Regions from separate parts of the Pseudomonas batumici genome, predicted to be linked through region 1. Evidence: predicted binding sites of a transcription regulator. Region 1 holds the regulator's gene; the other holds the start of a gene.
What was found. Region 1 encodes sigma-54, which starts transcription at its own class of promoters, with help from an activator protein. Its sites were predicted from a motif close to ANTGGCATNNANNTTGCTNT; they were not measured.
Positions count from the first base shown of each region.

Region 2: glnK (P-II family nitrogen regulator) is a predicted target of sigma-54. The motif match lies at 4,328-4,347, and genes of this name have one in related genera.

Region 1 covers NZ_CP144470.1:2,808,112-2,815,693, reverse strand. The annotation lists gene rapZ (RNase adapter RapZ) at 1-615, opposite strand, end outside; gene ptsN (PTS IIA-like nitrogen regulatory protein PtsN) at 618-1,082, opposite strand; gene hpf (ribosome hibernation-promoting factor, HPF/YfiA family) at 1,092-1,397, opposite strand; gene NUH87_RS12745 (RNA polymerase factor sigma-54) at 1,477-2,973, opposite strand; gene lptB (LPS export ABC transporter ATP-binding protein) at 3,161-3,886, opposite strand; gene lptA (lipopolysaccharide transport periplasmic protein LptA) at 3,886-4,431, opposite strand; gene lptC (LPS export ABC transporter periplasmic protein LptC) at 4,418-4,990, opposite strand; gene NUH87_RS12725 (HAD family hydrolase) at 4,999-5,523, opposite strand; gene NUH87_RS12720 (KpsF/GutQ family sugar-phosphate isomerase) at 5,524-6,498, opposite strand; gene NUH87_RS12715 (ATP-binding cassette domain-containing protein) at 6,788-7,582, shown strand, end outside.
Region 2 covers NZ_CP144470.1:4,035,513-4,043,094, reverse strand. The annotation lists gene xerC (tyrosine recombinase XerC) at 1-567, shown strand, start outside; gene NUH87_RS18220 (HAD-IA family hydrolase) at 567-1,274, shown strand; gene sutA (transcriptional regulator SutA) at 1,344-1,673, opposite strand; gene NUH87_RS18210 (secondary thiamine-phosphate synthase enzyme YjbQ) at 1,776-2,201, opposite strand; gene NUH87_RS18205 (ammonium transporter) at 2,413-3,753, opposite strand; gene glnK (P-II family nitrogen regulator) at 3,787-4,125, opposite strand; gene NUH87_RS18195 (accessory factor UbiK family protein) at 4,542-4,805, shown strand; gene NUH87_RS18190 (hydrolase) at 5,147-5,791, shown strand; gene NUH87_RS18185 (monovalent cation:proton antiporter-2 (CPA2) family protein) at 5,870-7,582, shown strand, end outside.

The sequences.
Region 1 (7,582 bases):
CCCGGACTGTTCGCGCAACTCCGGTTTCCAGTAGGGGTTGGGCAGGCAGCGTACGTCAAACACCAGGTCGGCATCCACCGGCATCCCGCGCTTGAAACCGAATGACTCCACCAGGAAGGCCGTGCCCGGTTCCGGCTGGTTCAGCAGGCGCAGCTTGATGGTGTCACGCAACTGATAGAGGTTCAGGTGGGTGGTATTGACCTTGAGGTCGGCCAGGTCCGAGATCGGCCCCAGCAGGTTGCTTTCGTCGCGGATGGCCTCGGCCAGGGAGCGATCGGCACTGCTCAGCGGGTGGCGCCGACGGGTTTCGGAGAAGCGCTTGAGCAGGGTTTCTTCGTCGGCGTCCAGGTACAGGACATCGCACTGGATATGCCGGCTGCGCACTTCAGCCAGCAGTTCCGGGAACCGCGACAGGTGGCTGGGCAGGTTGCGTGCGTCGATGGATACGGCGACCAGCGGTTGTGCCAGCTCGGTATGGATCAGCGCTCGCTCGGCCAGTTCCGGCAACAGGCCGGCCGGCAGGTTGTCGATGCAGTAATAGCCGCTGTCCTCGAGAACATCGAGGGCGGTGCTTTTACCTGAGCCGGAGCGGCCGCTGACGATGATCAAGCGCATGGTTAATGACCGTTCTGCTCGTCCAGGACCACCTGATACAGGGCCTGGTTGGAGGCTGCAGCGCGGAGTTTGTCGCGGACGTCCTTGCGGTCCAGCATGCTGGCAATCTGCCGTAGCAGCTCCAGGTGGGCATCGGTGGCCGCTTCCGGGACCAGCAGGACGAACAGCAGGTCAACCGGCGCGCCGTCGATGGCGTCGAAATCGATGGGGGCGTCCAGGTGCATCAGGGCGCTGATGGGCGTCAGGCAACCCTTGAGGCGGCAGTGTGGAATGGCAATGCCATTGCCGAAACCGGTCGAGCCGAGTTTTTCCCGCGCAACCAGGCTATCGAAGACATCCTGCATGGCCAGGTAAGGGACTTCGCGGCTGATCAGGTTGGCAATTTGCTCGAGGGCTTTCTTTTTACTGCCGCCCGGCACGTTCACCAGGGAACGGCCGGGGGTCAGGATGCTTTCAAGTCGGATCATGGATGGGTATCAGCGACCTGTACCCTGGAGCAGGTGCAGGTTCTTTTCCTTATGCTTTTTCAGTTGTCGGTCCAGCTTGTCGGTGAGCAGGTCGATCGCGGCATACATGTCGTCATGCTCGGCGTTGGCGACGACTTCACCGCCGTGGATATGCAAGGTGGCTTCAATTTTCTGCTTCAGTTTTTCGACGGCCATGGTCACCTGTACGTTGGTGATCTTGTCGAAATGACGCTCCAATCGGTCGAGTTTCTCGCCGATGTAAGCACGCAGGGGTTCGGTCACTTCCAGTTGATGTCCACTGATATTGACTTGCATACAGCTTCTCCTTCGTTGCCAGTGCATAAAGCGGCAGGCGATTACCTGCCACTGGAACGCTGTAACGGGGCCCTGCCGCCTACATCAGTCGCTTCCGCTCGCTGGAGGGAGCGATCCCCAGAGACTCACGGTATTTGGCGACGGTACGACGGGCCACCTGAATGCCTTGTGCCTCCAGTAAACCAGCGATCTTGCTGTCACTCAACGGCTTTTTCTGATTTTCCGCTGCAACCAGTTTCTTGATGATCGCGCGGATCGCCGTGGACGAGCATTCACCGCCCTCGGAGGTGCTGACGTGGCTGGAGAAAAAGTATTTCAGTTCATAGATACCGCGGGGGGTATGCATGAATTTCTGCGTGGTGACCCGGGAAATCGTCGACTCGTGCATGCCGACCGCTTCGGCGATGTCATGCAGGACCAGCGGCTTCATCGCCTCGTCACCGTATTCCAGGAAGCCGCGCTGGTGCTCGACGATCTGGGTGGCGACTTTCATCAGGGTCTCGTTGCGGCTCTGCAGGCTCTTGATGAACCAGCGGGCTTCCTGCAACTGGTTGCGCATGAAGGTGTTGTCGGCGCTGGTGTCGGCGCGCCGGACGAAGCCGGCGTACTGCGGGTTGACCCGCAGGCGCGGCACCGACTCCTGGTTCAGTTCCACCAGCCAGCGCTCGTTGTCCTTGCGCACGATCACGTCGGGTACGACGTACTCGGCTTCGGTGGACTCGATCTGCGAGCCCGGGCGCGGGTTGAGGCTCTGGACCAGCTCGATGACCTGGCGCAGCTCGTCTTCCTTGAGCTTCATGCGGCGCATCAACTGGCTGTAGTCGCGGCTGCCGAGCAGGTCGATGTAGTCGATGACCAGGCGCTGTGCCTCGGCCAGCCAGGGCGTCCTGGCCGGCAACTGGCGCAGCTGCAGCAACAGGCATTCGCCCAGGTTGCGTGCGCCGATGCCGGCCGGTTCGAATTGCTGGATGCGATGCAGCACCGCTTCGATCTCGTCCAGCTCGATGTCCAGCTCCGGGTCGAAGGCGTCGAGGATTTCCTCGAGGGTTTCGTCCAGGTAGCCCTGATTGTTGATGCAATCGATCAGGGTCACGGCGATCAGCCGATCGGTGTCGGACATCGGCGCCAGGTTCAACTGCCAGAGCAGGTGGCTCTGCAGGCTCTCGCCGGCGGAGGTGCGGGTGGTGAAGTCCCACTCGTCGTCATCGTTGCCGGGCAGGCTGCTGGCGCTGGTCTGGTAGACATCTTCCCAGGCGGTGTCGACGGGCAGCTCGTTGGGAATGCGCTCGTTCCAGTCGCCTTCATCGAGGCTGTCCACCGTCGGCGCGGTTTCCTGCTGGTAGGACGGTTCCTGGATCTCGGTATTGGGGGTGTGCTCGGCTTTGTCGGCCAGCGGGTCGGTATTGTCGAAGTCGTCGCCTTCTTCCTGGCGTTCGAGCATCGGGTTGGACTCCAGGGCCTCCTGGATTTCCTGCTGAAGGTCCAGGGTCGACAATTGGAGCAGGCGGATGGCCTGTTGCAGCTGCGGTGTCATCGTCAGCTGCTGGCCCATTCTCAGGACTAGCGATGGTTTCATGGCAGGGGCTTAACACCTTATTCGCCGGCGCGCATGCGCCATCCACTCTACAGGGCGCCGGGGCGCCAAACATAAGCAAATTATATGCCTGAAACCCGAGGGTTTGCCTAGAGCGCTGTAACAATAAAAATCCTGTGGTTTTTATTGAACGGGACGCGCTCCGGCGCTGGATCTGTTCCCTCGATGTCTACAGTCGGAACTCGTGGCCCAGGTAGACTTCCTTGACCAGTTCGTTGGCCAGGATGGTGGCCGAGTCGCCCTCGGCGATCAGCTGTCCATCGTTGACGATGTAGGCGGTTTCGCAGATATCCAGGGTCTCGCGGACGTTGTGGTCGGTGATCAGTACGCCGATGCCCTTGGCCTTGAGGTGGTGGATGATCTGTTTGATATCGCCTACGGAAATCGGGTCGACCCCGGCGAAAGGCTCATCGAGCAGGATGAATTTCGGCGCGGTGGCCAGGGCGCGGGCGATTTCCACGCGACGCCGCTCGCCACCGGACAGGCTCATGCCGAGGTTGTCGCGAATGTGGCTGATGTGGAACTCCTGCAGCAGGCTTTCCAGCTCCTTGCGGCGGCCGTTCTTGTCGAGGTCCTTGCGGGTCTCGAGGATCGCCATGATGTTGTCCGCCACCGACAGCTTGCGGAAAATCGACGCTTCCTGGGGCAGGTAGCCGATCCCGGCGCGGGCGCGGCCGTGCATGGGCTGGTGGCTGACGTCCTGGTCGTCGATCAGCACGCGGCCCTGGTCGGCCTGGACCAGGCCGACGATCATGTAGAAGCAGGTGGTCTTGCCGGCACCGTTGGGACCGAGCAAGCCGACGATCTGCCCGCTGTCGATCGACAGGCTGACATCACGCACCACCTGGCGACTTTTGTAGGCCTTGGCCAGATGCTGGGCTTTCAGGGTTGCCATTACTGCGCCTTCTGCTGGTCGGTTTTCTGCTTCGGCTGGATGACCATGTCGATGCGTGGGCGCGGGGCGGTGATAGCGTTGCCGGTGGCGCGCCCGGCCTGGGCGACCTGCTTCACCGTGTCGTAGACGATTTTCTCGCCTTCGGTGGTGTTGCCGTCGTTGATCACCTTGGCCTTGTCGATCAGGATGATGCGATTCTGCTGGGCGTGGTACTGGATGGTCATGCCATAGCCTTGCACCGGCTTCGGATCGCCGACTTTCTGCAACTGCTCGAAGTAGGCCAGGTTGCCCACGGAGGTCACCACGTCGATGGCGCCGTCCTTGGTGCGGGTCAGCGTCACGGTGTTGCCCTTGACGATCATCGAGCCCTGGGTGATGACCACGTCGCCCTTGTAGGTGGCGATGCCTTGCTTGTCGTCCAGTTGAGCGTCGTCGGCCTGGATGCGGATGGGCTGCTGGCTGTCGGTCGGCAGTGCCCAGGCGCTCACGCTTCCCAGTGCCGCACCGAGGCCAAGCAAAATAGGGAGGGTTTTAACGAGACTCATACTGTCCTCTTACATTGGACAGCAGGTGTATCCGGCTGTCGTTCAAATACGCTTTCATTCCATTGCCAGTGGTCACGCCGTCGGCGCCGTCGATTCTAACGGCTTGTTCGGTCTGCGCATATTGCTGCTGTGGGAATACTGTCATTCGACTGCTGGTAATGATGACTTCCCGCTGTAGTTCGTCGGTGCGTGCGACCCGGACCGAGTCGATCAGTTCGATCTGGGTGCCGTCCGGATTGACCTCGGCGTGCTCGCTCTGGACATGCCAGGGATAGACCGTGCCACGGTAGATGTGCATGTCGGGCTTGGTCACCAGGGTCACGTCCGAAGCCTTGAGGTGTTCGACCTTGTCACCGGTCAGGTCGTACTGCACCCGGCCGTCGGGCATGTATTGGATGCTGTGGGCATTGATAGCGTAGTAGTCGATCTGGGTTTCATCGACCTTGGCCACCGGGCGCTCGAGGAAGCGCTCCGGGCTGATGTTCCAGTAGCCGGCGGCCGCGAAAATGGCGGCAATGACTCCGAACAGCAGAATGTTGCGAATTTTCTTGCTCAGCATAAATGGCTCTACAGGTAGGCGGCGTGAGCCGCTTCAAGGCTGCCCTGGGCTTGCAGGATCAGTTCGCAGAATTCGCGGGCGGCGCCTTCGCCGCCCCGGGCACGGGTGATGCCGTGGGCGTGTTCGCGTACGAAGCCGGCGGCGTTGGCCACGGCCATGCCCAGCCCGACGCGGCGGATCACCGGCAGGTCCGGCAGGTCGTCGCCCAGGTAGGCCACCTGTTCATAGCTTAGATTGAGTTGGGCGAGCAGGGCATCAAGGACTACAAGCTTGTCTTCGCGACCCTGGTAGACATGGGGGATGCCCAGGTTCTGCGCGCGGCGTTCGACCAGTGCGGTCTTGCGACCGCTGATGATCGCGGTTTGCACGCCGGCGGCCATCAGCATCTTGATGCCCTGGCCGTCGAGGGTGCTGAAGGACTTGAATTCGCTGCCGTCCTCGAGAAAGTACAGGCGGCCGTCGGTCAGTACGCCATCGACGTCAAAGACCGCCAGCTTGATGGCCTTGCCGCGTTGCAACAGGTCGTCGTTCATTTACATCACTCCCGCGCGCAGCAGATCGTGCATGTTCAGGGCGCCCACCGGGCGGTCCTCGCTGTCGACCACCACCAGCGCGTTGATCTTGTGGTCTTCCATGATTTTCAGGGCTTCGGCGGCGAGCATCTCGGCCCGGGCGGTCTTGCCGTGGGGGGTCATGACGTCTTCGATCAGGGCGCTGTGAATGTCGATGGTGCGGTCCAGGGTCCGACGCAGGTCGCCGTCGGTGAAGATCCCGGCCAGACGGCCGTCGGCTTCGACGATCACGGTCATGCCGAGGCCTTTGCGGGTCATTTCCATCAGCGCGTTTTTCAGCAGGGTGCCGCGCAGTACCTGCGGCAGCTCTATGCCTGCGTGCATGACATTTTCCACTTTCAGCAGCAGGCGCCGCCCCAGGGCACCGCCCGGGTGGGAAAAGGCGAAGTCCTCGGCGGTGAAGCCACGGGCTTCGAGCAGGGCCACCGCCAGGGCGTCGCCCATCACCAGGGCCGCCGTGGTGGAGGAGGTCGGGGCCAGGTTCAGTGGGCAGGCTTCATGCTCGACATGCACGTTCAGGTTGACTTCGGCGGCCTTGGCCAGCGGCGAGTCGGGGTTGCCGGTCAGGCTGATCATCTGGATGCCCAGGCGCTTGATCAGGGGCAGCAGGGTGACGATCTCCGCGGTCGAGCCGGAGTTGGACAGCGCCAGGATGATGTCGTCCCGGGTGATCATGCCCATGTCGCCGTGGCTGGCCTCGGCGGGGTGCACGAAAAAGGCCGTGGTGCCGGTGCTGGCCAGGGTGGCGGCGATCTTGTTGCCGATGTGCCCGGACTTGCCCATGCCGACCACCACCACACGGCCCTTGCTGGCCAGAATCATTTCGCAAGCGCGTACGAAATCTGCGTCGATATGGGTCAGCAAGCCTTCCACGGCTTCGAGTTCGAGGCGGATGGTGCGTTGTGCCGATTGAATCAGATCGCTGGATTGGCTCATGTCGGAAATCGTATAGCCTGATGAAAAGGCGCGATTATAGCGGTAATGACTTCTTCACTCCCACTAGATCATTGCGTTTTGCACGGGGAGTGTAGGCGTTTGCCTTCGGTTTTTGTCTCGCAGGCGGTCAAGTCCGGCGTATTTATCCTGAACGAGGGGGGATCGGCCTTGGGCGGTACGTATCAGCGGTGATATAGTTCGCGGCTAGTTCGGCCTGCTCCGGCAGTATGCGCTTCTTTTCAAGGGAGGCCAGGTGTCCGAGTCAAAGGCCGTATCGCAAGGAGTTTAGATGAGCGCCGATAACGCCTACGCGGTCGAGCTGAAGGGTGTGACCTTCAAGCGCGGTGCGCGCAGCATCTTCAACAATGTCGACATTCGTATCCCGCGAGGCAAGGTCACCGGCATCATGGGGCCTTCCGGGTGTGGCAAGACCACCCTGTTGCGGCTGATGGGGGCACAGCTGCGCCCCAGCGCCGGCGAAGTCTGGGTCAATGGTCAGAATCTCCCCACGCTGTCGCGCGGCGACCTGTTCGACGCCCGCAAGCACATGGGCGTGCTGTTCCAGAGCGGCGCGCTGTTTACCGACCTGGACGTTTTCGAGAACGTCGCCTTTCCGCTGCGGGTTCATACCCAGTTGCCGGATGAAATGATCCGCGACATCGTCCTGCTCAAATTGCAGGCCGTCGGCCTGCGCGGGGCGGTCGACCTGATGCCCGACGAACTGTCCGGCGGCATGAAGCGTCGCGTGGCACTGGCCCGGGCGATCGCCCTGGACCCGCAGATCCTCATGTACGACGAACCGTTCGTCGGCCAGGACCCGATCGCCATGGGCGTGCTCGTGCGCCTGATCCGCCTGCTCAATGACGCCCTGGGCATCACCAGCATCGTGGTCTCCCACGATCTGGCCGAAACCGCCAGTATCGCCGACTACCTGTATGTGGTCGGTGACGGCCAGGTACTGGGGCAAGGCACCCCCGAGGAACTGATGAGCGCCGATAACCCGCGTATCCGCCAGTTCATGAAGGGCGATCCCGACGGTCCCGTGCCGTTTCACTTTCCGGCGCCGGACTACCGCACCGATCTG
Region 2 (7,582 bases), 1.2 Mb from region 1:
CTGGACACCGACCGGGCCCTGCAACTGCTGGACGGGGCGATGGAGGACGACTTCATCGCCCGTCGCGACCAGGCCATTCTCGAGCTGTTCTACTCCTCGGGCCTGCGCCTGTCGGAGCTGACCGGGCTTGATCTGGAACAGTTGGACCTGGCCGACGGCCTGGTGCAGGTCCACGGCAAGGGCAGCAAGACCCGCGTCCTGCCGGTCGGCCGCAAAGCCCGGGAAGCCTTGCAGAGCTGGCTGCCGCTACGCGCCCTGAGCAACCCGGCGGACGATGCCGTGTTCGTCAGCCAGCAAGGCCGCCGTCTCGGCCCCCGGGCCATTCAACTGCGGGTCAAGGCCGCCGGCGAGCGCGAACTGGGGCAGAACCTGCATCCGCACATGCTCCGGCACTCCTTCGCCAGTCACCTGCTGGAGTCGTCCCAGGACCTGCGCGCCGTGCAGGAGCTGCTCGGCCACTCGGACATCAAGACCACGCAGATCTACACCCACCTGGACTTCCAGCACCTGGCAACCGTCTATGACAGCGCCCATCCCCGGGCCAAACGCAGCAAGGACAGTGAGTAATGACGATTCAGCTGATCACCTTCGACCTCGACGATACCCTGTGGGATACCGCGCCGGTGATCCACAGCGCGGAGAATGTCTTGCGCGAATGGCTGGCCGAACACGCACCGAACCTGGGTGGTGTGCCGGTGGAACACCTGTGGGCGATTCGCGAACGGGTGCTGCTCAAGGAGCCGGCGCTCAAGCACCGCATCAGCGCCTTGCGCCGCCGGGTGCTGTTCCATGCCCTGGAAGAGGCCGGTTACCCGCACGCACAGGCTTCGGAGCTGGCGGATCAGAGCTTCGAGGTGTTTATCCACGCCCGACACCAGATCGAGGTGTTTCCGGAGGTCGAGCCGACCCTGGAGGCCCTGGGCCGCTCCTTTGCCCTGGGGGTGATCACCAATGGCAACGCCGACGTACGCCGCCTCGGCCTTGCCGACTACTTCCGCTTTGCGCTGTGCGCCGAAGACATCGGCATTGCCAAGCCGGACTCACGCCTGTTCCATGAGGCCCTGGTGCGCGGCGGGAATATCCCGGCCAGCGCCGCGGTGCATATCGGCGACCACCCCGGGGATGACATTGCCGGGGCCCAGCAGGCGGGTCTGCGGGCGGTCTGGTACAACCCGACGGGCAAGGCCTGGGAAGCGGACCGGCAACCGGATGCGCAGGTTCGCAGCCTGACCGAGTTGCCTGCCCTGCTGGCCGGCTGGAACGCCCACACCTGATCAGCAGCCATGAAAAAGCCCGCGGCGACGGCGGGCTTTTTCAACGAAGCAGAAAGCAGACGCCGCGGCTCAGATAGGCCGGCTGCCGTACTTGTTGTCCGGCTTCTTGGGCGGATCGGCGACCACATTGGCCTCGACCTCCTGCACCTTGCCGCCACGAGCGAGGAACTCTTCCATGGCCTTGGCCAGGGCATCGCGCTCCTTGTTCTTGGCTTCGACACTCGGCAGCTCGTCAACCGACACCGCTGCCTTGGCCTTGCCCTTGGCGGTCGGTACCGGCGCGTCACCAGCATCGTCATCGGCAACGTCTACGTCGTCAGCTGCCGCTTCCAGACCTTCTTCGGTTTCGTCGTCTTCACCGACCTCGAGGTCGTCGTTTTCCAGATCATCGTCGCTCATGTTCTACCTCATGACTTGCGAAAAGCAGATTAGTTATAGCCCAGCTGCGCCGACTGTCGAAGGCCGCCAGAAAAAATTCAACATCCGCTGAACCACAGCGGCTTATGCCCCGTCACCGTAAAGGGTGGCAAGGACTTTGCGGGCACCGCCATGATCCCGGTGCTCGCCCAGATAGACACCTTGCCAGGTGCCCAGGGCCAACCGTCCCGCCGTCACCGGCAACGTCAGTTGACAGCCTAGCAAACTGGCCTTGAAGTGCGCCGGCAGATCGTCCGCGCCTTCGTCGTTGTGTTCATAATCGGCCTCGACCTGGGGTACCAGCCGGTTGAAAAAACGCTCGAAGTCACGACGGACCGCCGGATCGGCGTTCTCGTTGATGGTCAACGAAGCCGAGGTATGCTGCAGCCACAAATGCAACAGGCCGACCTGGCAGGCCTTGAGTTCAGGCAAGCCGTCGAGTAACTCCTGGGTCACCAAATGAAAACCCCGGGGCCTGGCCCGCAAGGTAATCAGTGTCTGTTGCCACATACAGTTCTCCGCCCTTCGGCGCGCATTCTAGCGCGCTCTGGAAAAAAGCAAAGCGCCTAATACTCTTGCTTTGCTGTAAGCAATCGGCCCTTACAAAAACACTCCGGGGGTTTGGCCGTAATGCCTTTGGATAAATCCTTTCAGTCCTTTTTTCAAGGATAAATTCCAGACAAAAAAAAGCCCGGCAAGCCGGGCATTTTTTTTGCTGCATTTACACGTTGTAGCCGCGCTCGTTGTGAAGCGCCAGGTCCAGGCCCACCGACTCGTCTTCGTCGGTTACACGCAGCCCCATCACGGCGTCCAGCACCTTGAGGATGATGAGCGTCGCGATTGCGGTGTAGATGACGGTGAAGCCGACACCTTTGCACTGGATCCAGACTTGTGCCGCGACGTCGGTGGTGGCTGCGTTGAAGCCGCCCATGGACGGTGCCGCGAACACACCGGTGAGGATCGCGCCGAGGATACCGCCGATACCGTGCACGCCGAAGGCGTCCAGGGAGTCGTCGTAGCCCAGTTTGCGTTTCAGGGTAGTGGCGCAGAAGAAGCACACCACACCGGCCGCCAGGCCGATGATCAGCGAGCCCATCGGGCCAACGGTACCGGCAGCCGGAGTAATGGCAACCAGGCCGGCAACCACGCCCGAAGCGATGCCCAGGGCACTTGGCTTACCGTGGGTCAGCCACTCGGCGAACATCCAGCCCAGGGCGGCGGCGGCGGTAGCGATCTGGGTGACCAGCATCGCCATACCGGCGGTGCCGTTGGCCGCCGATGCGGAACCGGCGTTGAAGCCGAACCAGCCGACCCACAGCATGGCCGCGCCCATCAGGGTGTAACCGAGGTTGTGTGGCGCCATCGGAGTGGTCGGGAAGCCTTTACGCTTGCCCAGCACCAGGCAGGCTACCAAACCGGCGACACCGGCGTTGATGTGCACCACGGTGCCGCCGGCGAAGTCGAGCACGCCCCAGTCGCCCAACAGGGAACCCGGACCGCTCCAGACCATGTGCGCAATCGGCGCATAGACCAGGGTGAACCACACGCCCATGAACACCAGCATCGCGGAGAACTTCATGCGTTCGGCGAAGGCACCGACGACCAGCGCCGGGGTGATGATGGCGAAGGTCATCTGGTAGGTGACGAACACCGCTTCGGGGAACAGCGCCGTCGGCCCGGTGATGCTGGCTGGCGTGATACCCGCGAGGAAGGCTTTGGCCAGGCTACCGACGAAGGAGTTGTAGTTGACGACGTTGGCTTCCATCCCGGTGGTATCGAACGCCATGCTGTAGCCATAAATGAACCACAGGATGGTGATCAGGCCGGTAATGGCGAAGCACTGCATCATCACGGAAAGAATGTTTTTCGAACGCACCATGCCGCCGTAGAACAGCGCGAGGCCTGGAATGGTCATGAACAGCACGAGGGCTGTGGAAGTCAGCATCCAGCTGGTATCGCCGGAATTGAGGACTGGAGCAGGTACCGGGTCCGCCGCCATGGCCAAGGCTGGCATTACGAGGGACAACAGGGCTCCTAGCCCTGCGAATTTACGCAGAGTCATATTGTTTTCTCCTGGGGCGTTGGGTTTGGCGGCTTAGATTGCGTCGGTATCGGTTTCGCCGGTACGGATGCGAATAGCCTGTTCCAGATTGACCACAAAGATCTTGCCGTCACCGATCTTGCCGGTGTTGGCAGCCTTGGTTATCGCTTCGATAACCCGGTCAAGATCCTTGTCGTCAATGGCGACGTCGATCTTCACCTTGGGCAGGAAATCGACCACATATTCCGCGCCGCGATACAGCTCGGTGTGACCTTTCTGCCGGCCAAATCCCTTGACCTCGGTAACGGTAATGCCCTGCACGCCGATCTCGGACAACGACTCGCGCACGTCGTCCAACTTGAACGGCTTGATGATGGCAGTGACTAGCTTCATGAAACTCTCTCCCGAATTGGTGGACTTGCCCCAGGAAAACAAACCCGACTCAAGTCTAAGCGCAGTGCCTGGCTTTGTAACGCATCGTCGGCCTTCATCGACCGCTCGACGCCAGCTAACCGCTGCCGGCGAAACTTCCCAGCTTCGTCTGCCGCACTGCATCCGTCACAGCGACTGCATCAGTGCATGGGTCACAGGCAACTAAGCAGAAAGCTTGCCAGCTCTGTAAAAACCAATGATTTCAATCCCTTGATCGCTGAGAGGGGCAAAAAGCCGCCTTGTGCCCGGGGTATACGCACAACAACGGTGCGCACTGCTCCGGCGCGATGCGCAAAAAGCGTGCACCCACACCCATGAAAATCACTATAGACACTGCGTGGTACACTGGTCGGTAATCAGTTTCCGGAACCTTAGCCATGCTTGCGCCCAAAGCCTTCCTCGATGCCCTGAGCGGCCACGCCTCCCGTCTGTTCAGCGGCGAAACACCCCTGCCCCGCCAGGAATTCGAAAGCCAGTTCAAGGTGCTGTTGCAGAGCGCCTTCAGCAAGCTGGACCTGGTCAGCCGGGAGGAGTTCGACAGCCAGATGGTGGTGTTGGCCCGTACCCGTGCGCGACTGGAGAGCCTGGAGGCGAAGGTGGCGGAGTTGGAAGCACGGCTGGCTCCAACCCAGCAACAATAAGCAGCATCAGGCGCAGCCCGGTGCGTCATGGCGCTATGCTCAAGCGCCTCTCGCCCCTGCTGAGCCAGGGTGGCTATAACCCGATCCTCGAACCCAACAGCCGCCCTCTCCCCCCGCCCCTATGATTCAGTGGTCGACCGTGACAAGCCAACCAGGCTTGTCACCCTCCCCCGAACATCGACCTAATTGTCCCCTTATTAGAATCAATCAATCTCGTTTTTGCCGGATTGTTTCGAGAGATGCCCAATAATAAAGTACACCCATGCCGCAGCCACTGACCGAAACGACAAGCTGCCGCGAACTCGATCGCTCAACACTCTCGACTCATAAGGAAATCAATCATGTCCAACCGCGAACTGCTCAACCCAACCAACTCCACCCTGATCCTGATCGACCACCAGCCGCAGATGTCCTTCGGCGTGCAATCGATCGATCGCCAGACCTTGAAGAACAACACCGTGGGCCTGGCCAAGGCGGCGAAGATCTTCAACGTGCCGACGATCTACACCTCGGTGGAAACCAAGAGCTTCAGCGGCTACATCTGGCCTGAGTTGCTGGCAGTGAACCCGGGCGCACAACCGATCGAGCGCACCTCGATGAACTCCTGGGAAGACAAGAAGTTCGTCGAGGCGGTGAAAGCCACCGGTCGCAAGAAGCTGATCATGGCCGCACTGTGGACCGAGGTGTGCCTGAACTTCCCGGCCCTGGAAGCCCTGGCCGAAGGTTTCGAGGTGTACATCGTCACCGACGCTTCCGGCGGTACCACCCAGGAAGCCCACGACATGTCCGTGCAGCGGATGATTCAAGCCGGCGCGGTACCGGTGACCTGGCAGCAAGTGTTGCTGGAATTCCAACGTGACTGGGCGCACAAGGAAACCTACGACGCGGTGATGGACCTGGTCCGCGAGCACAGCGGCGCCTACGGCATGGGCGTGGACTACGCCTACACCATGGTGCACAAGGCCCCGCAGCGCACTCTGAGCTGATCCTCCCGACGATTTGCCCGCCAGGCTGCACTGCTGGCGGGCTTGCATTGTATTCTCCAGAAGAAATGGAGTTCTCCCATGCCCCATGAAGGCAGCCTGCTGCAGGCCTCGGTCATTCTCCTGATGGCCGCTGTCATCATCGTTCCCCTGGCCAAGCGCCTTCAGCTCGGCGCCGTGCTCGGGTACTTGCTCGCTGGCGTGCTCATCGGCCCACAGGCACTGAAATTGCTGGGCAACGCGGAAAACGTCGCGCACTTTTCCGAGATGGGGGTGGTATTCCTGCTGTTCATTATCGGCCTGGAGCTATCGCCCAGGCGCCTCTGGCTGATGCGCAAGGCGGTATTCGGCGTTGGACTGGCCCAGGTGCTGCTCACCGGGCTGGTGATCGGCACGCTGGCCATCGTCGCCTTCGGCCAGACCCTCCAGGCGGCAGTCATCCTCGGATTGGGCCTGGCACTGTCATCGACGGCACTGGGATTGCAGAGCCTCGCCGAGAGCCGCCAATTGAACAGCCCCCACGGCCGGCTCGCCTTCGCCATCCTGCTGTTCCAGGACATCGCCGCTATTCCCCTTATCGCCCTGGTACCCCTGTTGGCGGTCACCGACGCGCAGGTCACCGGCGAAAGCGGCCTGGTCCACGGGTTGAAGGTACTCGGCAGCATTGCCGTCGTGGTGGTGGGTGGTCGCTACCTGCTGCGCCCGTTGTTCCGCACCGTGGCTCGCACCGGCCTGCCGGAAGTCGCCACCGCCACCGCGCTGCTGGTGGTGATGGGTACCGCCTGGCTGATGGAACTGGCGGGCGTGTCGATGGCGCTGGGGGCGTTCCTCGCTGGCCTGCTGCTGGCCGACTCGGAATATCGCCATGAGCTGGAGTCACAGATCGAGCCATTCAAGGGCCTGCTGCTGGGCTTGTTCTTCATGAGCGTGGGCATGGGCGCGAACCTGTCGCTGCTGTTCGAGAACCCCGGCCTGATTGTCGGCCTGACCCTCCTGCTGATCGCCCTCAAGCTACCCTTGCTGATGTTCGTCGCACGCATGGCCGGCGGGTTGTCGCGCATCGCGGCACTGCGCCTGGGCGTGGTACTGGCCGCCGGCGGAGAGTTCGCCTTTGTGGTCTTCAAGCTTGGCCAGAACCTGGGCCTGTTCGATGCGCGCACCTACGATACCCTGATCATGACCATCACCCTGTCGATGGCCGTCACCCCACTGCTGCTGATGGCCTGCGCGCGTGGGCTGAAGGCGCGTCCACAGCCGCCCAGGGAGGTGCCGGAGAATCTGAAGGCGATCCAGAGCGAAGGGCCCCGGGTGGTCATCGCCGGCATGGGTCGCGTTGGCCAGATCATTGCGCGGATCCTGCGTGCACAGGACATTCCCTTCGTCGCCCTGGACACCTCGATCGATACCATCGAGATGACCCGCAGCTTCGAGCACGTGCCAGTGTTCTATGGCGACCCCCTGCGCCCGGAAATCCTCAGTGCCGCCAAGGTCGGCGAGGCCGAATACTTCATCGTCGCCCTGGACGACCCGGAGAAAGCCGTGAAGACCGCGCAAACGGTGCAGCGCCTGTACCCTCAGGTCAAAGTCCTGGCCCGGGCCCGCAATCGACAGCACGTACACCAACTGTTCGATGCCGGTGCCGAGCCCGTGCGAGAGACCTTTTATTCGAGCCTGGAGATGACCCGTCGCACCCTGGAAGGACTCGGTATTTCCCCAACCCAGGCCGAGTACCGGATCCAGCAGTTCATGGCACATGATGAACAGGTGCTGGCAGCCCAGCGGCTGGTACGCGAC